3 regions of the Kitasatospora sp. NPDC059088 genome follow, and region 2 is predicted to be linked to each of the others. Evidence: riboswitches for the same ligand, from Rfam matches in the RefSeq annotation. Region 2 holds a riboswitch; each other region holds the start of a gene.
What was found. A riboswitch is a leader RNA that binds a small molecule or an ion and turns the genes downstream of it on or off. The one in region 2 is predicted to bind cobalamin.
Positions count from the first base shown of each region.

Region 1: linked by a shared signal. The riboswitch ahead of ACFWXO_RS37400 (CoA-acylating methylmalonate-semialdehyde dehydrogenase) and the one ahead of ACFWXO_RS19630 (FecCD family ABC transporter permease) in region 2 are both predicted to bind cobalamin.
Region 3: linked by a shared signal. The riboswitch ahead of ACFWXO_RS15790 (prenyltransferase/squalene oxidase repeat-containing protein) and the one ahead of ACFWXO_RS19630 (FecCD family ABC transporter permease) in region 2 are both predicted to bind cobalamin.

Region 1 is NZ_JBHYGR010000133.1:161-14,743, forward strand. It holds partial or broken gene ACFWXO_RS37385 (NAD(P)-binding domain-containing protein) at 1-19, opposite strand, end outside; gene ACFWXO_RS37390 (enoyl-CoA hydratase/isomerase family protein) at 16-1,080, opposite strand; gene ACFWXO_RS37395 (acyl-CoA dehydrogenase family protein) at 1,080-2,225, opposite strand; gene ACFWXO_RS37400 (CoA-acylating methylmalonate-semialdehyde dehydrogenase) at 2,231-3,730, opposite strand; cobalamin riboswitch at 3,927-4,118, opposite strand; gene ACFWXO_RS37405 (hypothetical protein) at 4,360-4,581, opposite strand; gene ACFWXO_RS37410 (short-chain fatty acyl-CoA regulator family protein) at 4,728-6,119, opposite strand; gene aceA (isocitrate lyase) at 6,479-7,774, shown strand; gene aceB (malate synthase A) at 7,925-9,535, shown strand; gene ACFWXO_RS37425 (3-hydroxybutyryl-CoA dehydrogenase) at 9,563-10,474, shown strand; gene ACFWXO_RS37430 (glycoside hydrolase domain-containing protein) at 10,765-12,963, shown strand; gene ACFWXO_RS37435 (hypothetical protein) at 12,960-13,319, shown strand; gene ACFWXO_RS37440 (hypothetical protein) at 13,331-14,059, shown strand; gene metE (5-methyltetrahydropteroyltriglutamate--homocysteine S-methyltransferase) at 14,156-14,583, opposite strand, start outside.
Region 2 is NZ_JBHYGR010000040.1:13,328-20,147, reverse strand. It holds gene ACFWXO_RS19655 (RNA polymerase sigma factor SigF) at 1-711, opposite strand, end outside; gene ACFWXO_RS19650 (anti-sigma regulatory factor) at 868-1,278, opposite strand; gene ACFWXO_RS19645 (GNAT family N-acetyltransferase) at 1,416-1,892, opposite strand; gene ACFWXO_RS19640 (ABC transporter substrate-binding protein) at 1,964-2,959, opposite strand; gene ACFWXO_RS19635 (ABC transporter ATP-binding protein) at 3,003-3,803, opposite strand; gene ACFWXO_RS19630 (FecCD family ABC transporter permease) at 3,800-4,852, opposite strand; cobalamin riboswitch at 4,948-5,093, opposite strand; gene sodN (superoxide dismutase, Ni) at 5,193-5,588, opposite strand; gene sodX (nickel-type superoxide dismutase maturation protease) at 5,765-6,208, shown strand; gene ACFWXO_RS19615 (CGNR zinc finger domain-containing protein) at 6,220-6,807, opposite strand.
Region 3 is NZ_JBHYGR010000029.1:33,775-41,489, forward strand. It holds gene ACFWXO_RS15780 (peptidase) at 51-1,157, shown strand; gene ACFWXO_RS15785 (flagellar hook-length control protein FliK) at 1,187-1,684, shown strand; cobalamin riboswitch at 1,844-1,988, shown strand; gene ACFWXO_RS15790 (prenyltransferase/squalene oxidase repeat-containing protein) at 2,097-3,653, shown strand; gene ACFWXO_RS15795 (hypothetical protein) at 3,650-4,738, shown strand; gene ACFWXO_RS15800 (CbiQ family ECF transporter T component) at 4,743-5,963, shown strand; gene ACFWXO_RS15805 (ABC transporter ATP-binding protein) at 5,960-7,603, shown strand; gene ACFWXO_RS15810 (ECF transporter S component) at 7,600-7,715, shown strand, end outside.

The sequences.
Region 1 (14,583 bases), on a different contig from region 2:
ATCCGATCGCGAGGGTCACCAGCGCTCCAGGGGTGTGGTGGCGGCGAGGCCGAGTTCACGCTCGCCGAGCGGGGCGAAGTAGCGGGCCACGACGGCGTCCTCGACCTCGGCCAGGGTGGCCGGGTGCCAGCGCGGCGAGCGGTCCTTGTCGATCACCTGGGCCCGGATGCCCTCCGCGAGGTCCGGGGTGGCCAGCGCCGCGCAGGAGATCCGGTACTCCTGGTCGAGCACCGCCTCCAGCGGGCCGAGCGCCCGGGCCCGGCGCAGGGCGGCGAGCGTCGCCTTCACGGCGCTCGGGGAGTTGGCCGCGATCCGGTCGGCGGCCGCCTTCGCCTCCGGTTCGCCGCTGTCGCCGAGCCGGTCGAGGATCTCCTCGACGGAACCGGCCGCGTAGCAGCGGTCGATCCAACCGCGCTGCCCGGCCAGCGGACCGGGCGGCGCGGCGGCGACGTGCCGTTCCAGGGCGTCGTGCACGGGCCGTTCGGCCAGGTCGTCCAGCAGCGCCGGGAGGCGTTCGGCGGGCACGTGGTGGTCGGCGAGCCCGCAGAGCAGGGCGTCCGCGGCGCCGACGGAGCCGGCCGTCAGGGCCAGGTGGGTGCCGAGTTCGCCGGGGGCGAGGGCGAGCAGGTAGGTGCCGCCGACGTCGGGGACGAAGCCGATCCCGGTCTCCGGCAGGGCGATCCGGGTGCGTTCGGTGACGATCCGGACGCTGCCGTGGGCGGAGACGCCGACTCCGCCGCCCATCACGATGCCGTCCATCACGGCCACGTAGGGCTTGGGGTAGCGGGCGATCCGGACGTTGAGGTGGTACTCGTCGCGCCAGAACTCCTCGGCGGCGCCCGGGTCCCCGCCGGTGGCGGCACGGTGGATGGCCACGATGTCGCCGCCCGCGCAGAGCCCGCGCTCCCCGGCGCCGGTGATCACCACGGTGGCCACGGCCGGGTCGTGCTCCCAGTCGTCCAGGGCGCGCGCGATGCGCCGGACCATGCCGTGGGTGAGGGCGTTGAGCGCCTTGGGGCGGTTGAGGACGATCAGCCCGGCGCGGCCCTCGCGGTGGACCAGGACCTCCTCGGCACTCATCAGGCGGCTCCGATCAGGCCGCGGGCGACGATGACGCGCATGATCTCGTTGGTCCCTTCCAGGATCTGGTGCACCCGCAGGTCGCGGACGATCTTCTCGATGCCGTACTCGGCCAGGTAGCCGTAGCCGCCGTGGAGTTGGAGCGCCTGGTTGGCCACCTCGAAGCCGGTGTCGGTGGCGTGCCGCTTGGCCATCGCGCACAGCTGCGGTGCCCGCCGGTCGCCCCGGTCCAGGGCCGCGGCGGCCCGCCAGAGCAGCGCCCGGGCGGCCTCCAGCTCGGTGGCCATGTCGGCGAGCCGGAACTGCAGCGCCTGGGCGTGCAGCAGCCGGGCGCCGAAGGCCTCCCGGTCGGCGAGGTGGGCGGTGGTGCGCTCCAGGGCGCTCTGGGCGCCGCCGAGCGAGCAGGCGGCGATGCCGAGCCGGCCGCCGTTCAGGCCGGCCATGGCGATCCGGAAGCCCTCGCCCTCGCCGCCGAGCAGGCGGTCGGCGGGCAGCCGGACGCCGTCCAGGACGACCTGGCGGGTGGGCTGGGCGTTCCAGCCCATCTTCCGCTCGTCGGGGCCGAAGGAGAGCCCCGGGTCGTCCCGCTCCACCACGAAGGCGGACACCCCGGAGGCGCCCGGGCCGCCGGTGCGCGCCATCACCACGTACACCCGGGCCGCGCCCGCGCCGGAGATGAACTGCTTGACGCCGTCCAGCACCCAGTGGTCGCCGTCGCGCACCGCCCGGGTGGCGAGCGCGGCGGCGTCGGAGCCGGCGCCGGGTTCGGTGAGGCAGTAGCTGCCCAGGTCCTCGGCGGTGCAGAGTGCGGGCAGCCAGCGGTGGCGCTGGTCCTCGCTGCCGTAGCGGTCGACCATCCAGCCGACCATGTTGTGGATGGACAGGTAGGCGGCGACGGACGGGCAGCCGCCCGCCAGTGCTTCGAAGACCACCACGCCATCCAGCCGGGAGAGTTGGGAGCCGCCGACGTCCTCCCGGACGTAGACCCCGGCGAGGCCGAGGTCGGCGGCCTTGCGCAGCACGTCCACCGGGAAGTGCTTGGCCTGGTCCCACTCGACCGCGTGCGGGGCCAGGTACTCGGCGGCGAAGGCTCCGACGGCCTCGGCGATCGCGGCCTGGTCCTCCGTCAGTTCACTGGTGTGCACGGCGTTCACCCCATCGTCGGCATGGTGAAGCTCGCGCCCTCCTTGACCCCGGAGGGCCAGCGCGAGGTGACGGTGCGGGTGCGGGTGTAGAAGCGGATCGAGTCCGGACCGTGCTGGTTGAGGTCGCCGAAGGCGGAGCGCTTCCAGCCGCCGAAGGTGTGGTAGGCGATCGGCACCGGGATCGGCACGTTGACGCCGACCATGCCGGTGTCCACCCGGCGGGCGAAGTCCCGGGCGGTGTCGCCGTCCCGGGTGTAGATGGCCACGCCGTTGCCGAACTCGTGCTCGCTGGGCAGCCGCAGCGCCTCCTCGTAGTCGGCGGCGCGGACCACGGTGAGCACCGGGCCGAAGATCTCCTCGCGGTGGATCCGCATGTCCGGGGTCACCCGGTCGAACAGCGAGGCGCCGAGGAAGTAGCCGCCCTCGTGGCCCTCAAGGCGGAAGTCCCGCCCGTCGACGACGAGTTCGGCGCCCTCCCGGGCCCCGAGGTCGAGGTACCCGCGGACCCGCTCCAGCGCGTCGGCGCCGACCAGCGGGCCGAAGTCGGCAGCCGGGTCGTCCGAGCGGCCGACCTTGAGCGCGGCGATCCGCTCGACCAGCTTGGCCACCAGCGCGTCCGCGGTCTCCTCCCCCACCGGGACGGCCACCGAGATCGCCATGCAGCGCTCCCCCGCCGAGCCGTAGCCGGCGCCGATCAGCGCGTCGGCGGCCTGGTCGAGGTCGGCGTCCGGCATCACGATCATGTGGTTCTTCGCGCCGCCGAAGCACTGCGCCCGCTTCCCGTGGGCGGCGGCCGTCGCGTAGACGTACTGGGCGATCGGGGTGGAGCCGACGAAGCCGACGGCCTGCACCCGCTCGTCCTCCAGCAGGGTGTCCACCGCCTCCTTGCCGCCGTTGACCACGTTGAGCACGCCCGGCGGCAGCCCGGCCTCCAGGAACAGCTCGGCGAGCCGAAGCGGCACCGACGGGTCCCGCTCGGAGGGCTTGAGAACGAAGGAGTTGCCGCAGGCCAGCGCGGGTGCGGCCTTCCACAGCGGGATCATCGCCGGGAAGTTGAACGGCGTGATGCCGGCGACCACGCCGAGCGGCTGGCGCATCGAGTAGACGTCGATGCCGGTGCCGGCGTTGTCGGTGAACTCGCCCTTCAACAGGTGCGGGATCCCGGCGGCGAACTCCACCACCTCCAGGCCGCGTTGGAGGTCGCCGTGGGCGTCGGCCACGGTCTTGCCGTGCTCGGCGGAGAGCAGCCGGGCCAGCTCCTCCTTCTCCTGCTCGACCAGTTGCAGGAAGCGCAGCAGCACCCGCGCCCGCCGCTGCGGGTTCCAGGCCGCCCACCCGGGCTGGGCCTGGGCGGCGTCGGCGATCACCGCCTCGACCTCGGCCCGGTCGGCCAGCGGCACCCGGGCCTGCACCCGGCCGGTGTTGGGGTCGAAGACGTCGCCGTAGCGGCCGGACGTCCCGGCGACGCGCTTGCCGCCGATGAAGTGGGTCAGTTCGCGGACCATCGGTTCCTTCTCTCGTCACGGGTGGGGAGAGGAGGAATGGAGAGAGCACGCCGCGGCATCGGACGTACGGTCGTACGCCGTCGCGGCAGGCGTAAAGTGACGAACCGTCAGGAGCGATGGGCCCCGACGGTCGGCAGCACGGCAGCGGAGCGGGAACAGCGGCCCGGAGTCATGCGTGTCGTCTCCATCCTCGTGGAAAACACGGATCATCCGCGGCCGGTATCCTGACTCCCGGATCCACGCCCGCCCCCTGGCCTTCCCGGCTGGCTGCCAGTGGCCGTCATCTGCGAGGACGAACTCCCCGGTCACAGTGGCGGGACCGTGCCGGACTCACACCGGCTTCCCTGACACCGCGGACCTGCCGTCGACCATATAGTTGGACGTCCTAGCAAGTCCAGACCCACCGCCGCGCGGCGCGGGCCCGAGCGGTCACAGGGGCACGACGGGTCACAGGGCCAGGACGGGCCGGTGGCGGTCGAGCCAGAGCGCGAGGTCGACCACGCGTTCCTGTAGAGCGAGGTGTCCGTGTCCCCGACACCGATCGGCGAGTCCCGGGCCGCGACCACGGCCCTTCGCCGGACCGGCGGCGGGTCATCGGACCGCCGCCCCCGGGCGCCGTTCGATCGCGTTCAGCCGGCCGAAGCCGCGGAGAGGTCCAGCAGTCCCTCCTTGGCCTGGCGCACCAGGTCGCGGAACTGGTCCTCGCTCATCCGGATCTGCTGACCGAAGTCGTCGGTGATCCTCACCCGCCGGTCCACCGGGGCCTCCCGGTCCAGGAACACCTGGGGGCAACCGCAGTTGCAGTTGCCGCAGAACGTCGCGAAGGGCTGTGGCGTCTCGTCGCCGGCCATCCGTCCCACCTCACTTCCGCCCGTGGTGCACGGGGCTTCCGGGCTGGCGATGCCCGCCGCCCAATGTCACCAAACCCGATGGCAGGAAGGGTGGTTGTACTCGTCCGACGGCCCTCCGGGGGCTGCCTCGCCCCGTGCGGCACCGCTCAGGAGGACGCCGGGTACGGGACGAAGGTGCTGGTGTGCTCGTCGACGGCCAGCGGGCGGCCGATCGCCGGGGCCGAGCGCTGGGCGCAGGCCGGGCGTTCGCAGACCTTGCAGCCCAGGCCGATCGGGGTGGCGGCGGCCTCGTCGGTCAGGTGGAGGCCTGCGGAGTAGACGAGGCGGGACGCGTGGCGGAGTTCGCAGCCGAGGCCGATGGCGAAGGTCTTGCCGGGTCGGCCCCAGCCGCCGGGCGAGCGGGTGACGGCGCGGGCCGTCCACAGGTAGCGGCGCCCGTCCGGCATGGCGGCGACCTGGACGTGGACCCGGCCCGGGGCGGCGAAGGCGTCGTAGACGTTCCACAGCGGGCAGGTGCCACCGGTGCGGGAGAAGTGGAAGGGCGTGGCGGACTGCCGCTTGGAGACGTTCCCGGCCCGGTCGACCCGGACGAAGGAGAACGGCACCCCGCGCAGGCCGGGGCGCTGGAGGGTGCTGAGGCGGTGGCAGACCGTCTCGTAGCCGACGCCGAAGTGGTCGGCGAGGTGCTCGATGTCGTAGCGGGCGGACTCGGCCTCGGCGTGGAAGGCGGCGTAGGGCAGGACGAGGGCAGCGGCGAAGTAGTTGGCCAGGCCGATCCGGGTGAGCGAGTGCGCGGCCGAGCCTTCGGGGCTGTCCTGGGCGGCGAGTTCGGAGAGCAGCGCGTCGTGTTCCAGGTAGCCGAGCTGGGTGGCCAGCCGGAAGGCCTGCTGGCCGGGGCGCAGCCGGTCCGACAGCCGCAGGGTCCGGGTCCGCGGCTCGTACCGGTGCAGCTGCTCCCCGCCGGAGGCGAGCCGTACGCCGTGTACGTCGGCCAGCCGTTCGGCCAGCACCGCCCGCACCCCGCCGCGCCGCAGCCGGATCTCGCCCGCCAACTCCTCGGCGGCGGTGTCGAGTTCATGGACGTAGTTCTGCCGGCGGTAGAAGAACTCGCGGACCTCCTCGTGCGGGGTCCGGGTGTCGGCGGCCGGGCCCCGGTCCCCCGCGAGGACGGCGAGCTGCTCGGCCAGGGTGCGACGGCCGCGCCCGAGGTCGGTCAACAGCCGTGCCACGGCGGGCAGTCGGGTGGCGACCTCGTCGAGGTCACCGGGGGTGATCCGGCCGGCCGCGAGCTCCTCGCCGAGGCCGTCGCGCAGTTCGGCGGCGAGCCGGGCGCTGTCCGGCGGGGCGAAGTACCCGGCCTCCACGCCGAACGCCTCGGTGAGCCGCAGCAGGACGGGGACGGTCAGCGGGCGGGCGTCGTGCTCCAGCTGGTTGAGGTAGCTGGGCGAGAGGTCGATCATCCGCGCCGTGGCGGCCTGGCTCAGTCCGCGTTCCTCCCGGAGCCGGCGCAGCCTGGCCCCGGCGAAGGCCTTCCCCATCGCCCCGCACCTCCGTGTCCGGCCGTCGGGTCGGGCCGGTGCGGCGCAGCCTAGCCGCAACGCCTCCGGGCAAGCCTTCGCAAGCTTCGCGGATTCGCCGGGCGGGCTTCGCGGAACTTGGCACGGCTCCACCGGTGACGGCGGCCGCGTCGGCTGCCAGAGTCGGTGCTGCGGCCGGGAGGCGCCCAGAACGGTGGCGAACGGGCAGGTCAACTGCCCTGACCTGTCGTCCGGGTGACCACGTCCCGCGGTGTTCCACCGCTGCCCGGCGCCACCCGGCCGCCCTCTCGCCACGTCGTGAGAGGTCGCTCACATCCTTCGCAACGTCCTTCGCAGAGCATCCCCGGGAGTCGATCACCATGACCCAGTCGGTTCGGCAGCAGCAGGAGCAGCAGGCGGCGGAGCTGGCCGCCCGGTGGGCGTCCGACCCCCGCTGGGCCGGCATCGAGCGCACGTACGGCGCGGCGGACGTCGTCCGGCTGTCCGGTACGGTGCGCGAGGAGCACACCCTGGCCCGGCGCGGCGCCGAGCGCCTGTGGAAGCAGCTCCACGAGCAGGACTACGTGCACGCCCTGGGCGCGCTGACCGGTGGTCAGGCCGTCCAGATGGTCAAGGCCGGGCTCCAGGCGATCTACCTGTCCGGCTGGCAGGTCGCGGCCGACGCCAACCAGGCCGGCCAGACCTACCCCGACCAGAGCCTCTACCCCGCCAACTCCGTCCCCCAGGTGGTGCGTCGGATCAACAACGCGCTGCTGCGCGCCGACGGGATCGACGCCGCCGAGGGCACCGACGGCGGCCCGGACTGGCTGGTGCCGATCGTCGCCGACGCCGAGGCGGGCTTCGGCGGCCCGCTGAACGCCTTCGAGCTCACCAAGGCCATGATCGCGGCCGGCGCCGCGGGCATCCACTACGAGGACCAGCTGGCCTCCGAGAAGAAGTGCGGCCACCTCGGCGGCAAGGTGCTCGTCCCCACCGCCCAGCACGTCCGCACCCTCAACGCGGCCCGCTTGGCCGCCGACATCGCCGACGTGCCGACCCTGGTCGTCGCCCGCACCGACGCGCTGGCCGCCAACCTGCTCACCACCGACGTGGACGAGCGCGACGCCCGCTTCTGCACCGGCGAGCGCACCGCCGAGGGCTTCTACCGGGTCGAGCCCGGCATGGCGCCGGTGATCTCCCGCGGCCTGGCCTTCGCCCCGTACGCGGACCTCATCTGGGTGGAGACCGGCACCCCGGACCTCGCCCAGGCCCGGGAGTTCGCCGAGGCGCTCAAGGCCGAGTACCCGGACAAGATGCTGGCCTACAACTGCTCGCCCTCCTTCAACTGGAAGGCCGCCCTGGACGACGACCGGATCGCCAAGTTCCAGCGGGAGTTGGGCGCGATGGGCTACCGCTTCCAGTTCATCACGCTGGCCGGCTTCCACGCCCTCAACCACTCGATGTTCCAGCTGGCCCGCGGCTACGCCGAGCACGGCATGACGGCCTACGTCGACCTCCAGGAGGCCGAGTTCGCGGCAGTGCCGGACGGCTACACGGCCGTGAAGCACCAGCGCGAGGTCGGCACCGGCTACTTCGACCAGGTCTCCACCGCGCTCAACCCCGACGCCGAGACCCTGGCGCTGAGCGGCTCCACCGAGGCCGAGCAGTTCCACTGATCCTCCGGTCCCCGCCCGCCCGGTGGGTTCGGTCGTCCACCCACCGGAGCGTGCCACCCCGGCGGCCCGTACGGCGGAGCGAGGGAGCTCCGTGCCGCCCACCCGCCCGACCCGCCCGACCCGCCCCCGCCTGCTTCCCTGGAGAACCGGATGAGCCAGTCCCGTCGCGTCGAGGTCCTCGGAGAGCCCGAGGACCGCTTCGAGGAGGTCCTCACCCCCGAGGCCCTCGCCTTCCTCGCCCGGCTGCACGACGGGTTCGCCGCCCGCCGCACCGAGCTGCTCGCCGAACGCGCGCGCCGCGCCGCCGAGTTGGCGTCCGGCGACACCCTGGACTTCCGCCCCGAGACCGCCGCCGTCCGCGCGGACGCCAGCTGGCGGGTGGCCGGCGCCGGCCCCGGCCTCACCGACCGCCGGGTGGAGATCACCGGCCCGCCCGAGCGCCGGATGGCCGTCAACGCCCTCAACTCCGGCGCGAAGGTGTGGCTCGCGGACTTCGAGGACGCCACCTCCCCCACCTGGCACAACCTGGTGACCGGCCAGCTGAACCTGGCCGACGCGATCGAGCGCCGGATCGAGGAGACCACCCCGGACGGCAAGCACTACTCCGTCGGGACCGACCCGGCCACCATCGTGGTCCGCCCGCGCGGCTGGCACCTGGACGAGGCCCACTTGCTGATCGACGGCCGCCCGGCCGTCGGCGCCCTGGTCGACTTCGGCCTCTACCTCTTCCACTGCGGCCGGCGCCAGATCGAACGCGGCAGCGGCCCGTACTTCTACCTGCCCAAGCTGGAGAACCACCTCGAAGCCCGGCTGTGGAACGACGTCTTCACCGCCGCCCAGGCCGAGTTGGGCATCCCGTACGGGACGGTCCGCGCCACCGTGCTGATCGAGACCATCACCGCCGCCTTCGAGATGGACGAGATCCTCTACGAACTGCGCGACCACGCCGCCGGGTTGAACGCGGGCCGCTGGGACTACCTGTTCAGCCTGATCAAGAACTTCGCCCAGCACGGCCCGCGTTACGTCCTGCCGGACCGCGCCACCCTCACCATGACCCAGCCCTTCCTGCGCGCCTACACCGACCTCCTCGTGCGCACCTGCCACCGGCGCGGCGCCCACGCCATCGGCGGGATGGCCGCCGCGATCCCCCAGCGCGACCCGGCCGCCAACGCCGTCGCCCTGACCAAGGTGCGGGCCGACAAGGAGCGGGAGGCCGGGGACGGCTTCGACGGCTCCTGGGTCGCCCACCCCGGCCTGGTGGACACCTGCCGCACCGCCTTCGACGCCGTCCTCGGCGCGTTCCCGCACCAGCTCGACCGCACCCGCGCGGACGTCGAGGTCACCGCCGACGACCTGCTGGGCGTGCACCGGCTGTCCGCCGGCCTGCCCACCGACCAGGGGCTGCGCGCCAACGTCGCCGTCGCCCTGCGCTACCTCACCGCCTGGCTCGGCGGCGCCGGCGCCGTCGCCGTGTTCGGCCTGATGGAGGACGTCGCCACCGCCGAGATCGCCCGCTGCCAGATCTGGCAGTGGCAGCACCACTGCACCCGGCTCACCGGCGGCTCGCTCGCCACCCCGGACCTGGTGCGCCGGCTGATCGACCGCGAGCGCGCCGCCCTCCTCGCCGAGGGCGTCGACCCCGAGCTCCTCGACGCCGCCGTACGGGTCCTCACCGAGACCTCCCTCGGCGACGAACTGCCCGCCTTCCTCACCACCGAGGCCTACGCCCGCCACCTGGTCCGCGTGCGCGCCACGGCCTGAGCCACACCACCACGGAGGCACCGCACCATGAACGACATCCGAACGACCGAGCTCCCGACGGACGAGACCCGAACGAACGAGATCCGCCGCGTCGCCGTCGTCGGCGCCGGAAAGATGGGCGCGGGCATCGCCGAGGTCTTCGCCCGCGCCGGCCTGGACACCGTCGTCTGCGAGAAGGACCGGGCCGCGCTCCGGGCCGCCCGCGGCCGCATCGACCGCTCCCTGCACCGCGCCGTCGACCGCGGCCGGATCGACCCGGCCGAGCGCGAGTCCTCCTGGGCGCACCTGCTGTTCGCCGACGACCCGGCGGCGCTGGCGGACCGCCAGCTCGTCGTCGAGGCCGTCGTCGAGGACGAGCACGCCAAGACCGAGGTGCTCACCACCCTCGACAAGGTCCTCGTCGACGACGGGGCGATCCTCGCCACCAACACCTCGTCCATCCCGGTCACCCGCCTCGGCATCGCCACCGGCCGCGCCTCGCACGTCCTCGGCCTGCACTTCTTCAACCCGGCGCCGGTGATGCCGCTGGTCGAACTCGTCTCCTCGCTGCACACCGACCGCACCGCCCTGCGCCGGGTCGAGGCCTTCGCCCGGGACGCCCTCGGCAAGCACGTCATCCACTCGCGCGACCGGGCCGGCTTCGTCGTCAACGCCCTGCTGGTGCCCTACCTGCTGTCCGCGATCCGGATGGCCGAGGCCGGCCACGCCACCCCGGAGGACATCGACGCCGGCATGGTCCACGGCTGCGCCCACCCGATGGGCCCGCTCGCCCTCGCCGACCTGATCGGCCTGGACACCGTCGAGGCCATCGCCCGCTCCCTGTACGACGAGTACAAGGAGCCCCTCTACGCCCCGCCGCCACTGCTCTCCCGGATGGTCGAGGCCGGCCTCCTCGGTCGCAAGAGCGGCCACGGCTTCCACCCCCACCGGACGTCCTGACCCCGGATCACCGGGCCCGAGAAGAGCACCGGGCCGCGCCGGGCCGAACCAGGCCGAGCCGAGCAGAACCAAACAGCAGGTCAATTCTCCCCAAAGCCCTGGTAAAGTTCCTCCTCGTGCCGCAACGGGGGGACCGCGGCCGTTTCCAGGGGGGGCATCACCGCCGGCCTCGTTCCACCGGACCGCCACGGTGGCGGAGGTGCCGCCCTGCTCGCGCCCGGCCGCCCCGCGGTCTCCCCCGTGCCCCGGAGAGGGGTGGCGGCGCTCCACCGGAACACGGGAGACAGCTCATGGCTGACGAGATGGTTCGTCTGGCTCAGAAGTTCATCAACACGACCTACAACAGCGGTGCCATGCTCGGCATCTCGAAGCTGGAGGAGGACGGCCGCACCGGCTGGCCGACCATGTACGCGCTGACCCGCGCGCTCCAGTACGAGATGGGCATCACCGCGCTGTCGAACTCCTTCGGCCCGACCACCCTCTCGACCCTCCAGGCCAAGTACCCGAGGCTCGACGAGTCGACCGTCCCGTCCGCGAACTTCTGCCGTATCCTCCAGGCCGCCCTGTACTGCAAGGGCTACGACGGCGGCGAGATCGACGGGAAGTACAACGACCGGGTGAAGGCCGCGGTCGGCAGGCTCAAGACCCACATGGGCCTGGAGTCGGTGTTCCCGGGCAGCGCCCTCGAACCCAAGGTGGTCAAGGGCCTGCTCACCATGGACGCCTACGTCACCGTCAACGGCGGCACGGACGGCGTCCGGGCCATCCAGCGGTGGCTGAACGGCCGCTACGTCAACCGCAAGGACTTCTTCGTCATCCCCTGCGACGGGCACCACTCCCGGGACGTCGCCAAGTCCATGCTGCTGGCGATCCAGTACGAGCTGGGCATGGCCGACGGCACCGCGAACGGCGCCTTCGGCCCCGGCACCCAGGCGGGGTTGAAGGGCCGCACCCTCACGGTCGGCGCCACCGGCACCTGGCCGACGCTGTTCACCGCGGCGATGATCCTCAACAAGCGGGACGTCCCGCTCGGCGACTTCACCGCCACCGTGAAGAGCGGCGTGGAGGCCTTCCAGTCCTTCGTGAAGCTGCCGGTCACCGGCGCGGGCGACTTCCAGACCTGGGCCTCGCTGCTGGTCTCCTACGGCGACCAGAGCCGCCGGGGCACGGCCTGCGACGGCGTCACCAAGATCACCCCGGCCCGCGCCCAGGCGCTCAAGGACGCCGGCTACCAGTACATCGGCCGGTACCTCTCCAACGCCTCGACCACCAGCCTGCCGGAGAAGCAGATCCAGCCGGGCGAGCTGGCCACCATCAAGCAGTACGGCCTGCGCTGCTTCCCGATCTACCAGACCTGGAGCCGGTCGGCGGACTACTTCGGCTACGAGCAGGGCAACAACGACGCCTTCCGCGCGGTCGAGTGGGCGCGCTTCCACGGCTTCAAGCCCGGCACCACCATCTACTTCGCCGTCGACTACGACGCGATGGACGGCGAGGTCACCGCCAAGATCGTCCCGCACTTCCGGGGCGTCCACCACACCATCAGCGAGAACTCCCCGTACCGGGTGGGGATCTACGGCCCGCGCAACGTCTGCCAGCGGGTCGCCGACGCGGGCTACGCGGAGACCAGCTTCGTCTCCGACATGTCCAGCGGCTTCTCCGGCAACCTCGGCTACCCGATGCCGACCAACTGGGCCTTCGACCAGATCGCCACCATCACCGTCGGCTCGGGCGCGGGCGCCATCGAGATCGACAACAACATCGCCTCCGGCCGGGACACCGGCCAGGGCGACTTCGACCCGGGCCTGCCCAGCGTCGCCGGGCTCGACGTGGACCTGGACAAGACCGCCTACCGCGACCCGATGCTGCGCGACGTGCAGAAGTACCTCACCTCGATCGGCGTCCCGGAGACCGGCGGCTCCGGCTGGACGGACTCCGACTGGGTCACCCTCGGCGGGGTCTCCACCACCAAGGCGTACGACCTGGTGCTCAGCGCGGACTGGCTGTTCACCGCGCTGGCCCGCGAGTTGAAGCTGCGCAAGGCCCTGATCCAGGCCCCCGTCCTGTGGGAGCTGCGCAAGCTGAACCCGCTCGACGCGGTCTCCGACGCCGGCGTCCGCAACGGGATCCTGGAGGACTGCAGCACGGGCTGGGGCCAGATCTTCGCCCGGGTCGCCATCGCCGCCCGCAACTACTGCCTCAAGGAAGGCCTGATCAACGGCTCCCCGCTGGCCGAGCCCAACCTGCGGGAGGTCTGGGACAAGCTCCAGGACCCGGCCTACAACATCCGCTCGGTCGCCTACCTGACGGTCTACAACGCCCACCAGCTCAAGATCGCCCGCCCCGACCTGACCACCGGCCCGGCCGACACCCAGGCCCTGCTCGCCCGGTACAACGGCCTCGGCGAGGACGCCCAGCAGTACGGCCGCGAGCTGATCGGCCTGTACAACGTCCTGGAGGGCTACAACCTGCTCTCCCGCACCAAGTGAGCTCCGCTGCCCCGGCGGACGCCGAACGGCCCCGGGACTACTCCCCCACCGCCGCCGTCGTGAACCTCCTGCTGGGGGTGCCCGGCATCGTCCCGGTCTGGCTGCTCTACTACTTCGCCGCCAACTGGCCGCTCGCCGCGCTCGGTTGGACCAGCCGTGAGCCGACGGAGAACGACGGTGTCCTGCCGTGGCTGCTGCTGCCCGGCCCCCTGGTGCTCGGCTCCGCCGTCCTGTGGTGGTTCGCCAACCGCGCCCTGCGGCGCCGCACCGCCCCGCACGGCCGCCGCGCGGTGTACTGGCCGACCAGCGTCCTGCTGACCCTGGTGCCCACCTTCGTGCTCATCGTCGTCCTGTAGGAGAAAGAGAGTTGGAAAACGTGCAGACCACCGTCACCCGGCGCACCGTCACCCGACGGACCGCCGTCCGGGGCGCCGCCGTCCTCGGCGCGGCCGCGGCCACGGCCGCCCTGCTCCCGGGCACGGCCTCGGCCGCCCCGGGCACCACCCCGCCGCAGGCTCCCGGGCTCCCCGAACGGAAGCTCCCCACCAGCGCCAACGGCTGGACGATCGAGAAGGAGGCCAACCACGTCTCCACCGTCTGGACCCGCCAGGTCGCCGGCACCGGGCTCTCGGTCGACCTCCGGATCGGCGACGTCGAGGAGATCCTCGTCCACCTGATCCGGCGCTTCCACTACGAGGTGGAGGAACTCCCCGACGGCGACCTGCTCGGCTGGCAGGAGATCGGCGGGCTGCGGACGGCACTGCCGGAGTCGAACCTCGCCTCCGGCACCGCCGTCCGCATCCGCCCCGGCGCCTCGGCCAAGGGCGGCCTCTTCGCCCACCAGGAACTGGTGCTGCGCGACATCCTCGCCGACTGCCAGGGCGTGGTGCGCTGGGGCGGGGACGACGACGAGGTGGACGAGTCGCTGTTCTACCTCGCCCTCGGCCCGCAGGACCGCCGGGTGAACCGGCTCGCCGACCGCCTGCGCGGCTGGGCCGAACGCCCCGGCTCGGGCGCCGGCACCCCGGTGGACGTGGCCTCCCCGGACCGCCGCACCGAGGCGAGCACCTTGGCCCGCACCCAGCGCGCGGGCTGACCACCCCACGGGGGCGGGCCCGGCAGCCGTGCCGCGCCCGCCCCCGAACCCGTCCGATCGGCCCGCCTGATCAGCCCATCTGATCAACCCGCCCGATCAGCCCGCGAGTTCGGCCCGCAGGCGGCGGGCGGCGGCGACCAGGCTTTCCAGCGAGGCGCGGGTCTCGGGCCAGCCGCGGGTCTTGAGGCCGCAGTCGGGGTTGACCCAGAGCCGCTCGGCGGGGATCGCCGCCAGTCCGGCCCGCAGCAGCTCGACGGCCTCCTCGGTGCTCGGCACCCGCGGGGAGTGGATGTCCCAGACACCCGGGCCGACCTCGCGCGGGTACCCGGCGGAGGCCAGTTCCCCGGCGACCTCCATGTGCGAACGGGTCGCCTCCAGGGAGATCACGTCGGCGTCGAGTTCGTCGATCGCGGTCATGATCGCGCCGAACTCGGCGTAGCACATGTGGGTGTGCACCTGGGTGTCGGCGCGCACGCCCGAGGTGGCCAGCCGGAAGGCCTCGGTGGCCCAGTCCAGGTAGGCCG
Region 2 (6,820 bases):
CGTGGAGTACGCGTTGGCGGACTCCAGGCCCTCCAGCACGTCCTCCTCGGAGATGCCCAGGTGCTCGGCCAGCTCGTGCACCGTGGGGGAGCGGCCGTGCCGCTGGGAGAGCTCGCTGGTCGCCGTGGTGAGCGACAGCCGCAGCTCCTGGAGGCGGCGCGGGACGCGCACCGCCCACCCCTTGTCGCGGAAGTGCCGCTTGATCTCGCCGACGATGGTCGGCGTCGCGTAGGTGGAGAACTCGACCCCGCGCTCGTGGTCGAAGCGGTCCACCGACTTGATCAGTCCGATGGTGGCGACCTGGGTCAGGTCGTCCAGCGGCTCACCCCGGTTGCGGAACCGCCGGGCCAGGTGTTCGACCAGCGGGATGTGCATCCGGACCAGCTGGTTGCGCAGCTCCACGCGCTCCGGGGAGCCCTCGGGCAGCGCGGCCAGCCGGACGAACAGCGCGCGGGCGGCCTCCCGGTCCGGTGCGCCGGTGCGGTGCGAGCCCTGGGCGGGCACGGCGCCGTGCAGGTCCGCGCCCTCCGCCGCCGGTTCCGGCGGGGGAGTGGAGGCGGGCGTCGGCTCAGACGTCGGCTCGGTCGGGTGGCTCATCCGGTGGGCGTCCTTCGGGTGCGCTTCGTCGTTGGCGGCGAGGCCGGAAACGCTCGCCTGGGTCGGTACGGCAGGTCCCGCCGTCGCGAGGCCGGTACGGTCCAGATCACTCACGGCCATTCCCCCGTTCCGTTCCGGGAGCACCGGGGCCGTCGGCCCCGGCATCGTCTCGTTGGTCGTACCGCCGGTGGGCGGTACCGGGAGCCGCCCACCGGCCCCGGGTGGGGTGCGGCGGACGGCCCTTGCAGGGTGCTGCTGCTCGGTGCCCGGTCAGTGGGCGGCGGACCCGCCGCGCTTCTTGTGCAGGCTGATCGTCACGGTGTTGTCCTCGGCGACCGAGGAGTCCACCTCGCCGGCCAGCGCGGAGAGCACCGTCCACGCGAAGGTGTCGCGTTCGGGCGCCTTGCCGTCCGTGGTCGGAGCGGAGACCGTCACCTTGAGCGAGTCGCCGACCAGCCGGAACTCGCAGGACAGGACGGAGCCGGGCACCGCCTGCTGGAGCAGGATGGCGCAGGCCTCGTCCACCGCGATCCGCAGGTCCTCGATCTCGTCGAGGGTGAAGTCCAGCCGGGCGGCAAGCCCGGCCGTCGCTGTTCGCAGCACGGAGAGGTAGGCCCCTGCCGCGGGCAGCCGGACCTCCACGAAGTCCTGAACTCCGAGATCGCTGTCGATCTGGGACACCCTTGCCTCCTGGGTGACGCGCTGTGCTTGCTTGGTACCCCCGAGGGGGCGTCCTCCGCACCCGGTGCGGGAGTTACTCATGGTAAGGCATTGCGACGCAGGGTGGCAGGGGCTTTGCCCCTACTCCGTGCGTGGGTTCAACGCTTCCCGGCGGCCGTGAGTGCCTCATCGGTGAGCCGGTAGACCGTCCACCCGTTCATCGGCACCGCGCCGAGCGAGCGGTAGAAGTCGATCGAGGGCTGGTTCCAGTCCAGCACCGACCATTCGACCCGGGCGTAGCCGCGCTCGACGGCGATCCTCGCCAGCTCCAGCAGGAGCGCCTTGCCGTGGCCGCCGCCGCGGGCCTGCGGGCGGACGTAGAGGTCCTCCAGGTAGATCCCGTGGGTGCCGCGCCAGGTCGAGAAGTTGAGGAACCAGAGCGCGAAGCCGACCGGTTCGCCGGTGGCCGGGTCCTCCGCGATCAGGCCGAACAGCGCCGGGGCGGCGCCGAACAGCGCCTCGCGCAGCTGCTCCTCCGTGGCCACCGCCTCCTGGGGGGCCTTCTCGTACTCCGCGAGCTCACGGATCATGGCCAGGACGACGGGAACGTCGGTGACGACGGCGGTGCGGATCATGCCGCGAGCCTACTGCGCGGGCCCCGCCCGGGCCCAGGGCCGGAGCGGGGTCCGATCGTCGGTCGCGCCGGTCAGCGGGCCGGGACGGTGCGCAGGAACCCGGCCAGGGTGCTGATCGCGGCCGGGTTGCGCGGACTCTCGACCAGGTCGACGTAGTCCATGACGAAGATCCGGTCGTTCCTGATCGCGGCGACGTTCGCCAGCGGCGGGAAGGACTTGAGGAACGTCCGCTTCTCCTCGGCGCCCGGGGTCGCGTAGTTGTTGATCACGATCACCTCGGGGTCGCGCTGCACCACGCTCTCCCAGCCGGCGGTGACCCAGGTGTCCGCGAGGTCGCCCATGACGTTGGTCCCGCCGGCCTTCGCGATGATCTCGTTCGCGGCGGCGAACTTCCCGGCGGTGTACGGCTTGTCCTGCCCGCTGTCGTACAGGAAGACGGACGGGCGGCGCTCCGGCTGCGGCACGGCGGCGATGGTGGCCCTGGACTCGGCGATCAGCTTGTCGGCGCGGTCCTCGACGTCGAAGATCGCGCCCAGGTTGGCCAGGTCGGTGTAGAGCGCCTCCAGCGGGTCCATCACCCCGCGCTCGGAGCCCTTGCCGCTGCGGCAGGACTCGCTGAGCACGTAGGAGTCCACGCCGAGCGCCTTGAACGCCTGCGGGGTGACCCCGCTGCCCTCGTCGAAGCCGTAGTGCCAGCCGGCGAACACCAGGTCGGCCTTGGCGTCCAGGGCGATCTCCTTGGTGAGCACCTTCTTGGAGAGCCAGCTGGTCTGCCGGTAGCCGTCCTTCCAGGCCACCTTGTCGACCTGCCCCTTGTCGTCGGGCATCACGTAGCCGACCATCCGGTCGGCGAGGCCGAGGGAGAGCATCAGTTCGGTGATGTTGACGTCGTTGGTCACCACCCGGGCGGGCTTCTGCGCGAAGGTGAGCCGCTCGCCGCAGTTCGTCACGGTCACCGGGTAGTGGCCGGAGGCGGTGGCGGCGCCGGGGCGGGGGGCGATCTCGGCGCCGCAGGCGGTCAGCCCGAGGGTGAGTAGGGCGGTGGCGGCAACGGCCTTGGTGCGCATACGGGTTCCTTCGGATCGGAACGGTCCCGGGGATTCGCGGGGGTCAGGCGAGACGGTCGAACAGCAGCTGGAGGGCGCCGGTCCCGGGGTGGCGGACGGGGGTGGCCCGGACGCCGAACACCTCGGCCAGCAGTTCGGGGCGGAGCACCTCGTGGGGCTCGCCGGCGGCGACGATCCGGCCGGCCTCCAGCACGTACAGCCGGTCGCAGTGGCCCGCCGCCAGGTTGAGGTCGTGCAGGGCGGTGAGCACCGTCGGCCCGGCCTCGCGGGCGAGCGCCAGCACCTCCAACTGGTGGGCGATGTCGAGGTGGTTGGTGGGCTCGTCCAGCACCAGCAGGCGCGGTTCCTGGACGAGGGCGCGGGCGATCAGCACCCGCTGCTTCTCGCCGCCGGACAGGCTCGGGAAGGCGCGTTCGGCGAGGTGGTCGGCCCGGACCCGGCGCAGCGCGGCGGCGCAGCGCTCCCGGTCCCCGGCGGTCGGGCCGGCGGCGAGGCCGCGCCGGTGCGGCAGCCGGCCCATGGCGACCACCTCGGCCACCGTGAACTCGAACTCGGCGGGGTGCTCCTGGGTCAGCGCGGCCACCCGGCGGGCGGTGTCGCGGGCGGTGAGCGCGTGCAGGTCGTCGCCGGCCAGCCGGACGGTCCCGCCGGCCGGGCGCAGCACCCGGTAGACGCAGCGCAGCAGGGTCGACTTGCCGCTGCCGTTCGGGCCGATCAGTCCGATCACCTGCCCGGCGGCGGCCGTCAGGCTCACCTCGTGGACCAGCCGGGCGCCGGCCAGTTCCACCGAGACGCCGTCGACGCGCAGGTCCTCCGCGCCGGTCGAAGGGGTCGGGCCCGTCATCGCCGGCCTCCGAAGGCCTGGCCGCGGCGGCGCATCATCAGCAGGAAGGCGGGCACCCCGAGCACCGCGGTGAACACCCCGACGGGCAGTTCGGCGGGCGCCAGCAGGGTGCGGGAGGCGATGTCCACCCAGACCAGCAGCAGCGCCCCGGCGAGCGGCGCGATCACCAGCACCCGGCGGTGCCCGGCGCCGACCAGCATCCGGGCCAGGTGCGGCATCAGCAGTCCGACGAAGCCGATCGCCCCGCTGACGGCGACCACGGTGCCGGTGACGGCGGCGGTGACCACGAACAGTTCCCGGCGCAGCCGGTCCGGGTCGACGCCGAGCGAGGCGGAGGTCTCGTCGCCCATCGCGAGCGCGTCCAACCGTCCGGCGGCGCAGGCCAGATAGGCGAGTCCGGCCAGGACGGTGGCGGCCGCGATCGGCACCGAGCCCCAGGTGGCGCCGCCGAGGCTGCCGAGCAGCCACATCATGGCGTCCCGGGCGGCCTCGGCGTGGTCGGCGGAGAAGACCATCAGGGTGGTCAGGGCGGAGAAGCCGTAGGAGAGCGCGGTGCCGGTGAGCACCAGCCGCAGCGGGGTGAGCCCGTACGCGGTGCGGGCGGCGAGGTAGACCAGCACCATGGCGAGCAGCGCGGAGCCGAACGCGGAGACCGAGATCGCCCACACCCCGAGCGAGGCGAAGGCGCCGAGCAGCAGGACGGCGTTGGCGCCGACGGCGGCGCCGGAGGAGATGCCCAGGACGAAGGGGTCGGCGAGGGCGTTGCGCACCAGGGCCTGGACGGCGACCCCGGTGGCGGCGAGCCCGCCGCCGACCACGGCGGCCAGCAGGGTGCGCGGCAGCCGCAGCTCCCAGACGATCGCGTACGCCGCCGCGTCGCTCGCGTCCAGCCGTCCGCCGGTCAGCCCGGCGCCCAACAGTCGCAGGACGTACGGGAGTTCGATTCCGGAGGCGCCGAGCGCGACGCCGCAGACCAGGGAGAGCAGCAGGGCGGCGGCGAGGCCGAGGGCGAGCGGGAGGGTCGGTATTCGGCGGACGGGGTCACTCACGGGCGGGCGCGCCTTGCCTCGGGCCGCGGGTGTGCCGGGGCGGGCGCCGGCCGGGGCCGGGCCCGGGCGCCTTCCCCTCGCAGTCCACGGCGAGTTGTCGGGAGTTCAGCGGCCGGGGGCGATCGGGCTGGCCCGGCCCCGGGACCGCGGGCCGTGCTCACCGTTGCGGGTCAGCGCCGGATTCTCACCGGACTTCCCCCTCGGACGCCCTGGCAGCATAACAGCCACTCAGGGTAGGCAACCCTTACCGGGGTCCGTTCCCGGGGCGGGGGCACGGGAACGCACGACCGCCCCCGTCCGACGGTGCGGACGGGGGCGGCCGGGTGGCGACGCGTCAGGCTCAGGCCTGCTTGGTCTCCCAGAAGATCTTGTCGACCTCGGCGATCAGGTCCAGCAGGGCCTGGCCGGTGGCCGGGTCGGTGGACGCCTTGGCGGCCGAGGCGGCCTTCAGGGTGTCGTTGATCAGCTGGTGCAGCTGCGGGTACTTCTCGAAGTGCGGGGCCTTGAAGTAGTCGCTCCACAGCACCGAGATGTGGTGCTTGACGGCCTCGGCGCGCTGCTCCTTGATGATGATGGCGCGGGCGCGGAAGTGCGGGTCCTCGTTGGCCTGGTACTTCTCCTGGGTGGCCTTGACCGACTCGGCCTCCAGCTTGGCCTGGGCGGGGTCGTAGACACCGCACGGCAGGTCGCAGTGGGCGTGAGCAGTGGCACGCGGTGCAAACAGACGAGAGAACATGGGAGTCCTTCCTTAGATCGTCTTCCCGCGCCCGAGATTACCCTTCCGGCCTCCGGGTTTCGCGGCCGGGCGGTGGGCCTAGGGCGAAAGACGGACCCGGAACCGGGGTAATCCGGACATCGAACGGATGACGGTCCGTACGGCAGACTGGGGCGGTCGGTCCGGGAGGAGGAGCCATGGCGCGGAGCGCGGAGCCGCAGGGCGGCGGGCAGGGCGGCGCGGTGCCGTTCGGGCTGGTCGACGTGACGGGCCCGTCGATGGTCCCGACCCTGCGCGAGGGCGACCGGCTGCTGGTCCGCTACGGGGCGCCGATCCGGCCCGGCGCGGTGGTGCTGTTCCGGCACCCGTTCCAGCAGGACCTGCTGGTGGTGAAGCGGGCCGCCGAGCGCCGCCCGAAGGGCTGGTGGCTGCTGTCCGACAACCGTCCGGTGGACAGCGACAGCCGCAGCTACGGCCCGGTCCCGGACGAGCTGGTGCTCGGCCGGGTGCTGCTGCGGCTGCGGCCGAGCCCCGCCTGGCTGGCGCCGGGCCGCGGGCTGGAGCGGCTGCTGCTCGGCCCCCGGCTGGCCCGGGTGCCGGGCCTGGCCCGGCGGTTCGGGGTCTTCGTCGACGAGCTCTGAGCCCCGGCCGGCTACTGCCCGGTGCCCAGCGCGGCCTCGGCCTCCAGCCGCTTGCGGGCCCGGTACGCGGCGACGTTGGCGCGGGTCGCGCAGCGGTCGGAGCAGTAGCGGCGGGAGCGGTTGGTCGAGGTGTCCAGGTAGGCGTTGCGGCACGGCGCGGCCTGGCAGATGCCGAGCCGGTCGGCGCCCAGTTCGGTGAGGTGCACGGCCAGGCCCATGCAGGCGACGGCGCTGAAGTGCGCGGTGGCGGTGGGCGAGTTGTCGGCCAGGTGCAGGTGCCAGCGCGGCCGGCCGGCGTCGTCCAGGTAGTCGTGCCCGGAGACCAGCGGGCTGACGGGGTACTCCATCAGCAGGCTGTTCAGCAGGTCGACGGACCGGATCTCGTCCCCCTCGGCGGCGGCCTCGAACACTCCGCGCAGCCTGGTCCGCACCGCCCGCAGCCGGGGCACGTCGGACTCGTCGGCCAGCGCGGCGGCGCGGGAGGAGTCGGAGAAGAGGGCGCGCACGGCGTCCACCGAGGTCAGCGTGTCGGTGCCGCGCTCGGGTTCCTCGGTGTTCACCAGCCGAACGGCGAGGTCGGCGTACGAGGCGAGCTCCACGGCGGTCCTTCCA
Region 3 (7,715 bases), on a different contig from region 2:
GCGTCGCCGAGGCCCTCCGGGCCCCTGTGTGCGGGCCCGGAAAGGTCTCCATGCCCGCGCTCCGCCGCACCCTCGGTCTGCTCGCGATACCCGCTCTCGCCCTTGCCGCCGCGCTTCCGGCGGCCACCGCCGCGAGTGCCGCGCCCGCCGCCCCGACCTCGTCCGCGACGTTCCGCCCCGACGCCGCCGCGGGCGGCTGGCTGGCCCGCCAGCTCGTCGGCGGCGACCACTTCGAGTCCGTCTTCAACGGGACCGCCTACCCCGACCAGGGCCTGACCATCGACGCGGTGCTGGCCTTCGCCGCCTCGCGCAGCTCCGACGACGCCGCCGCGAAGGCCACCGCCTGGCTGGCGAAGCCCGAGATCATCAGCGGCTACCTCGGCGACGGCACCACCGAGGCCTATGCGGGCGCGACCGCCAAGCTGCTGCTCGCCGTCGAGGTCCGCGGCGGGGACCCGACGGCCTTCGGCGGCGTCGACCTGCCGGCCCGGCTGCGCTCGCTGCAGACCGCCGGAGGCCGCTTCTCCGACCGCTCCCAGTGGGGCGACTACAGCAACGCCTTCGGCCAGTCCCTCGCCCTGATCGCCCTGCACCGCACGCCCGGTGACGCCCCGGCGGCGGCCGTCGACTTCCTGGCGAACAGCCAGTGCGCGGACGGCGGCTTCCCGGTCTCCTTCGGCCAGGCCGCCTGCACCAGCGACCCCGACGCCACCGCGCTCGCCGTCCAGGCCCTCGCCGCCACCGGTCGCGCCGCCAAGGCGAACACGGGACTCGGCTGGCTCACCGCCCACCAGAACGGCGACGGCGGGTTCGCGGCCGCCGGGGCGACCGCCTCCAACGCCAACACCACCGGCCTGGCCACCCAGGCGCTGTTCTCCGGCGGGCGCCTGGCCGCCGGGTTCAAGGGCTGGAGCCGGCTGGTCAAGTTCCAGCAGGACTGCTCCGCCGACCAGGCGGTCCGCGGCGCCGTCGCCTACGACGCGAGCGGTTTCAACGCGGGCAACGGCGCCCGGGCCACGGCACAGGCCGTCCTCGGCCTCGCGGGCACCCCGCTGGCCACGCTGTCCGCCGCCGGTGCACGCCCCGGCGCCCCGACCCTCGCCTGCCCGGCCACGGACACGGCCAGGGACACGGCCACGCCCACGGCCGTGCGCTGAACGAGCCTGACTCCAGGAGGATTTCACCGATGACCGACACCTTCACCGCGGTCCGCCCGGCCCGCCGTGCCCGCCCGGCCCGCCGTACGCTCGGGTCGATCGCCGCTGCGGCGGCCCTCACGGCCGGCCTGCTCGGCGTCTCCGCCGTCCAGGCCCCGCAGGCGCGGGCGGACGCCTGCACCGGCACCACCGGGGTCACCGTCGTGGTCGACTTCACCGCCGTCGGCGGCGGCGTCCAGACCGGCTGTGCGCCCGGCGACCCGGCCAGCGGCCTGGCCGCGCTGACCGGGGCCGGTTTCTCGTACTCCTTCCACCCGCGCTTCCCGGGCTTCGTCTGCACGATCAACGCCCTGCCGACGACCTGCACCAACCCGACCGGCAGCGCCTACTGGTCGTACTGGCACGCCCAGCACGGCGGCCCCTGGTCGTACAGCAACCTGGGCGCGGGCAGCTACAACCCGGCACCCGGCGACGTCGAGGGCTGGTCCTTCGGCGCCGGTGCCCAGCCGGGCATCACCGCGCCCTGAACCGCGTCCTGAACCGCGTCCTGAACCGCGGACGCCGACCGGTGCCCGGCTCCTCTCCCGGGAGGGGCCGGGGCACCGGTGACCCCCCCACCGCTGCGCGTCAGCCCCGGTGCCGCACCCGGGTCCTCCCGCTCGGCCACCGCTGACGCCTCATTGACTCTGCTTCGGTCAACGTGGTCTGATGAACCGATTTTTTGCCCTCGGCATTCAGGGGAAGCCGGTCCAACTCCGGCGCTGACCCGCAACCGTGGACCCACCTGAGGGTGGGTGAGCCGGAATGCCTGGACCGGGGGTGTGTTCACACAGCACTTGCGTCGTCGCGGACTACGACGTGGTCTCGACGGTCCCGTGTTCCCCGTGGGCGGCCGTCGGCTGCGCCGTTTCTCCCGTGTCGACCGACCAGGGAGTCGTCGTGAGGGTCAGCAGCAGTCGTACACGTCACAGAAACCGGGACCTCGCCTCGCTGGTGGTCGCCGGTGCCGTCGCGGTCGCCGCCTGCGGTACGGTCCTGCTGGGGCACCCCGAGAGCGCGGCAGCCCGGCCGACGATCCCGGCCCTGACCGGTGCCGACCTCACCACCGCCCGGCACGACGCGGACGGCCCCACCGCCACACCGACCCCGCCTGCCGGGAGGAAGCCGGACGCCGCCAAGGGGAGTGCCTACCTCACCGACCCGTCCCGCCTGACGGACGGTCACTACTACGAGGGGTTCCCGGCCTTCGCCGACTTCGGCCTGACCATCGACGGGGCCTACGCCCTCGCCGCGACCGGTACGGACGACGCCGCGCTGCGCAGGATCGTCGACTTCCTGGACCAGCAGGGCAAGGACGCGAGCGCGCGCACCGTCAACGACTGGACCGCCATCGGCACCGAGTACGCCGGCGGCGGGTCCATCGGCAAGGAGGCGCTGCTCGCCGAGGCGGTCGGCCGCAACCCGCGGAACTTCGGCGGCCACGACCTGATCGCCGCCCTCGCCGCGATGGTGTGCACCAAGGCCGACGCGGGCACGGGCTGCGACGCCCCGGGCAACTACACCTACGCCACCTCGGTCTTCTCCCAGGCGCTCGCCGTCATGGCCCAGCTCCGGGCCGGAGAGTCGACCGGTGCCGCTCCCGCGATCGGCTACCTGAGGAGCCTCCAGCACCCGGACGGGTCCTGGCCGAGTCTGATTCCGGCCGCCGGTGACTCGGATGTGGACAGCACGGCCATGGCCGTCATGGCCCTCGCCCTCGTCCCCGGGGACGAGGCCGCCCAGGCGGTCGACAAGGGCCTCGGCTGGCTCGCCGCACGGCAGTTGCCCGACGGCGGCTTCCCCGGCGCGGCCGGCAACTCCACCAACTCGGCCGCGCTGGCCGTCCAGGGGATGACGCTGCGCAAGGCCGCCTACGGCGGACAGATCGCCAAGGCACTCGACTTCCTCGCCGGGCAGCAGAACGGTGACGGCGGGTTCAACGTCGCCTCCACCGGGCAGCGGGGGTCGGACGTCCGGGCGTCCACGCAGGTGCTCGGCGGCGCCACCGGCATCTCCTTCGGCACGCTGTCCCGCGACCTCGGCGGCTCGCCGACGCCGACCGGGACGCCGTCCACCACGCCGTCCGGCACGCCGACCCCGACGAGTACGGTCACCCCGACGGGTACTCCCTCCACCACTCCGTCCGGTACGCCCACCCCGACCGGCACCTCCACCCCGACGACCACGTCCACCGGGACCCCGACGGGTTCGCCCACCACGACCGGGCCCGGCCCGACCACCGGCGCGCCGTCGTCCGGTGGCGTCGACGCCCCGACGGATGGCGGTGCCGAGGCGGCCGGAGGCGTCCCGGTGCAGACCGGTTCGGATCACCTCGCGAGCACCGGAACCCAGGCACTGGCGCTGACGGCGGCCGCCGGTGCGCTGACCGCGCTCGGTGCCGCTGCCGTCATCGTCGCCCGTCGCCGCCGGACGGCCGCCCCGGGGCGTCACCGGTGAGCCGGGGACTCGGGCAGCGGCTCGCCCGGCTGTCCGGGGCGGCGGCACTGACCTCGGCGCTGGCATTCGGCGGCCTCGCCGTGGGCGTGGTCCCGGCTGCCGCTGCGCCGTTGCCGATGGAGCAGTGCACCCCGACCTCCGGGGTCGTCCTCGCCGTGGACCTGAGCAAGTGGGGCGGCCCGCTGCTGCGCTCCTGCGGCTCCACGCCCACCACCGGCTACACCCTGCTGAACCAAGGGGGTTGGAAGACCACCGGCACCGGCCACGACGGCCCGGCCTTCATCTGCCGGATCGGCTACAGCGGTTACCAGGGCGGCAAGCAGTTCCCGACCCCGGACCAGGAGAAGTGCGTCCTGACACCTCCGGCCACCGCGTACTGGTCGTACTGGCACGCCGATCCGGGCCAGAACGAGTGGTCCTACAGCCAGCTCGGGGCGATGCTCTACCAGCCGAAGCCCGGCAGCGTCGACCTGTGGATCTACGGCGGCACCAACGTGGAGGGCACCGAGGGGCGTCCGACCTTCTCGCCGGACAGCGTCCGGGCCCACAACCCCAGTTCCGGCGGGCAGCCGGCCGACCCGGGCCAGGGCACGACGGGCGGCTCCGGCGGAGCGGCGAGCGGTTCCGGTACGACGGGCGGATCGGGCACGACGGGCGGCAGCGGTACGACGCGTGGCGGCGGCTCCGGCTCGACCGGGGGTGCCCCGGCCCCGGCCGCACCCCGGCCCGGCGGAACCCGTCCGCCGGCGCCCGCCGCGACCCCGGGAACGGGTACCGCGGCCACTCCTGCGGACGGCATCACCCCGCCGGGAGCGCCCGATCCCACGCCGGTACCGGCCGAAGTCTCCACCGCCCCGCCGACCGAGACCCCGAGTGACGGGCCGACACCGCAGACGGCCGTGGCCGCGGCCGGGGCGACGTCCGCGCCCGCCGTGCCCGGCGGGGTGGTGGACGCCAACCCGGTGGCCGACGCCCCGCACGACTCCGGTTCGATGGTGCCCGCTGCGCTCGGGGCGGTCCTCGTCGTGGCGCTGGGCGTGGCCACGGTGGTGGCCGCACGCCGTCGCCGCCGACGGGCCGAGTGATCCGGTGAGCGCGCAAGACACCTGCGGCCTCGGCTCCCCGCAGCGCAGCCCCGGGCGGGGCGCCGGGGGCCGGCGCGCCCCGCGCAACCTCCACCCGCTGGCCTGGTGGGCCTGGGCGCTCGCCCTGGCGACCGCGGCCAGCCGCACCACCAACCCCTTGCTGCTCCTGCTCGTCCTCGCCGTGCTCGGCTACGTGGTCACCGCCCGCCGCAGCGAGGCCCCGTGGGCCCGCGGGTTCAGCTACTACCTGTGGCTGGCGCTGACGGTGGTGGCGATCCGGGTGGTCTTCCGATGCGTCTTCGCCACCGGTATCACCCCGCACGACCACCTGCTCTTCTCCCTGCCGCACATCCCCACCCCCGACTGGTACGCGGGGATCCGGATCGGCGGCCCGGTCTCGCTGGAGGCCACGCTCTCGGCGGCCTTCGACGGGCTGCGGCTGGCCTGTCTGATCTGCTGCATCGGCGCCGCGAACACCCTCGCCAACCCCAAGCGGTCCCTGCGCGTCCTGCCCGGGGCCCTGTACGAGCTCGGCGTCGCCGTGACGGTGGCGCTCAGCGTCGCGCCCCAGCTGGTGCAGAGCGTCCAACGGGTCGCCCGGGCACGGAGGTTGCGTGCGGGGGGGCGCAAGGGCGTCCGCGCCCTGCACAGCATCGTGGTGCCGGTCCTGGAGGACGCGCTGGAGCGTTCGCTGGGCCTCGCGGCCGCGATGGACTCGCGCGGCTACGGGCGTTCCGGCACCGCCTCGCGCCGCTCCCGCCGGCTCACCGGGGTGCTGATGCTGCTCGGCATGTGCGGCCTGTGCGCCGGGGTGTACGGACTGCTGGACGGGACGGCCCCGGCCGCGCTCGGCCTGCCCGCCTTCCTCGCGGGTGCCGTGCTCTGCGTGGCGGGTCTGCTGCTCGGCGGGCGCCGGGTGCGGCGCACCACCTACCGGCCGGACCGCTGGCGGGCCGCCGAGTGGGGCGTGGCCGGTTGCGGAGTGGCCGCCGCCGTGCTGCTGTCCGCCACCGTCGGCTACGACGCCACCGACCTCAACCCCTCCCTCTACCCGCTGACCTGGCCGACGCTGCCGCTCGTCCCGGTGCTCGCCCTGCTCCTGGCGGGCGCGGCCGGGATCGTCTCGCCGCCGCCCGGCCGCACGCCCGAACGGACCGCACCGGCCGCACCGAAGCCGCCCGTACGGACCCGCACCGACCGCACGACCTCCGAGGTGAGCACGTGATCCGATTCGACCGGGTCGGTGTGGTGTACGACGGCGAGACCACGCCCGTCCTGCGCGACGTCGACCTGCACATCCCGGAGGGCGAGCTCTGCCTGGTGGTCGGCCGTACCGGGGCGGGCAAGTCCACCCTGCTCGGCGCCGTCAACGGCCTCGTGCCGCACTTCACCGGCGGCACCCTGCGAGGCCGGGTCACCGTGGACGGCCGGGACACCGCCCACCACCCGCCGAGAGAACTCGCCGACGTGGTCGGCGTCGTGGGACAGGACCCGTCGGCCGGCTTCACCACCGACACGGTGGAGGAGGAACTCGCCTACGTCATGGAGCAGTTGGCGATCCCCCCGGACGTCATGCGCAAGCGGGTCGAGGAGACCCTGGACCTGCTCGGCCTGGCCGAGCTGCGCCACCGCGCCCTGCACGAGCTCTCCGGCGGCCAGCAGCAGCGCGTCGCCATCGGATCAGTCCTCACCGCGCACCCCCGCGTGCTGGTCCTGGACGAGCCGACCTCCGCGCTCGACCCGACGGCGGCCGAGGAGGTGCTGGCCGCGATCACCCGGCTGGTCCACGACCTCGGGGTGACCGTCCTGCTGGCCGAGCACCGCTTGGAGCGCGTCGTCCAGTACGCCGACCGCGTCGCCTACCTGCCGGGGGACGGGACGGTCGTGCACGGTCCGCCCGCCGAGGTCTTCCGGGACACCACGATCGCGCCGCCCGTCGTCGACCTCGGCCGCCTGGCCGGATGGCGGCCGCTGCCGCTGTCCGTCCGGGACGCCCGCCGCGCCGCCGCACCGCTGCGGGAGCGGCTCACGGACGTACCGGTTCCCCCGCCGCGCCGGGCAGCGGCGGCGGGGGAACCGGTGCTGGAGGCGAAGGGCGTGGTGGTCCGGTACGGGCCGGTGGCCGCCGTCCGGGACGTCCGGCTGGACCTGCGCGCGGGCGAGGTCACGGCGCTGATGGGCCGCAACGGCTCCGGCAAGTCCTCGCTGCTGTGGGCCCTCCAGGGCTCCGGGCCCCGCCAGGGCGGCAGCGTGAAGGTCACCGGTGCCGGGGGCGGGAAGGCCGAGGACCCCAAGCGCCTGCCCGCGGCCAGGGCCCGGCAGCTGGTCGGGCTCGTCCCGCAGACCCCCACCGACCTGCTGTACCTGGAGACGGTCGCCCGGGAACTCGCCCAGAGCGATGCCGAAGCCGAGGGCGCCGACGGGCCGACCGCCCGGCAGATCCTGGACCGCCTGGCCCCCGGGATCCCGGACGACACCCACCCCCGGGACCTCTCCGAGGGGCAGAAGCTGGCCCTCGTCCTGGCGATCCAACTGTCCGCCGCACCAAGGGTCGTGCTGCTGGACGAACCCACCCGGGGGCTCGACTACCACGCCAAGGAGGCGCTCACCGGCATCGTGGACGCGCTCGCCGCCGAAGGCCGTACGGTCGTCGTCTCCACCCACGACGTCGAGTTCGTCGCCTCCGCCGCCGACCGCGTCGTGGTGATGGCCGAGGGCGAGATCGTCGCCGACGGGCCGACCGCCCAGGTCATCGTCGCCTCGCCCACCTTCGCCCCGCAGACCGCCAAGATCCTCGCCCCACTCGGCTACCTGACGCCCCGGCAGGTCGCCGAGGCCCTCGAACCGGCGGAGGCCGCGCGATGACCGCCGTACGGATCCCCGGCCGGGCCCGCGTCGTCGTCGCCCTGGCCGCCTTCATCGGCCTGGTCGCCTTCACCTGGCCGTTCGTCGTCGCACCCGGGAAGTTCGGCTCCAA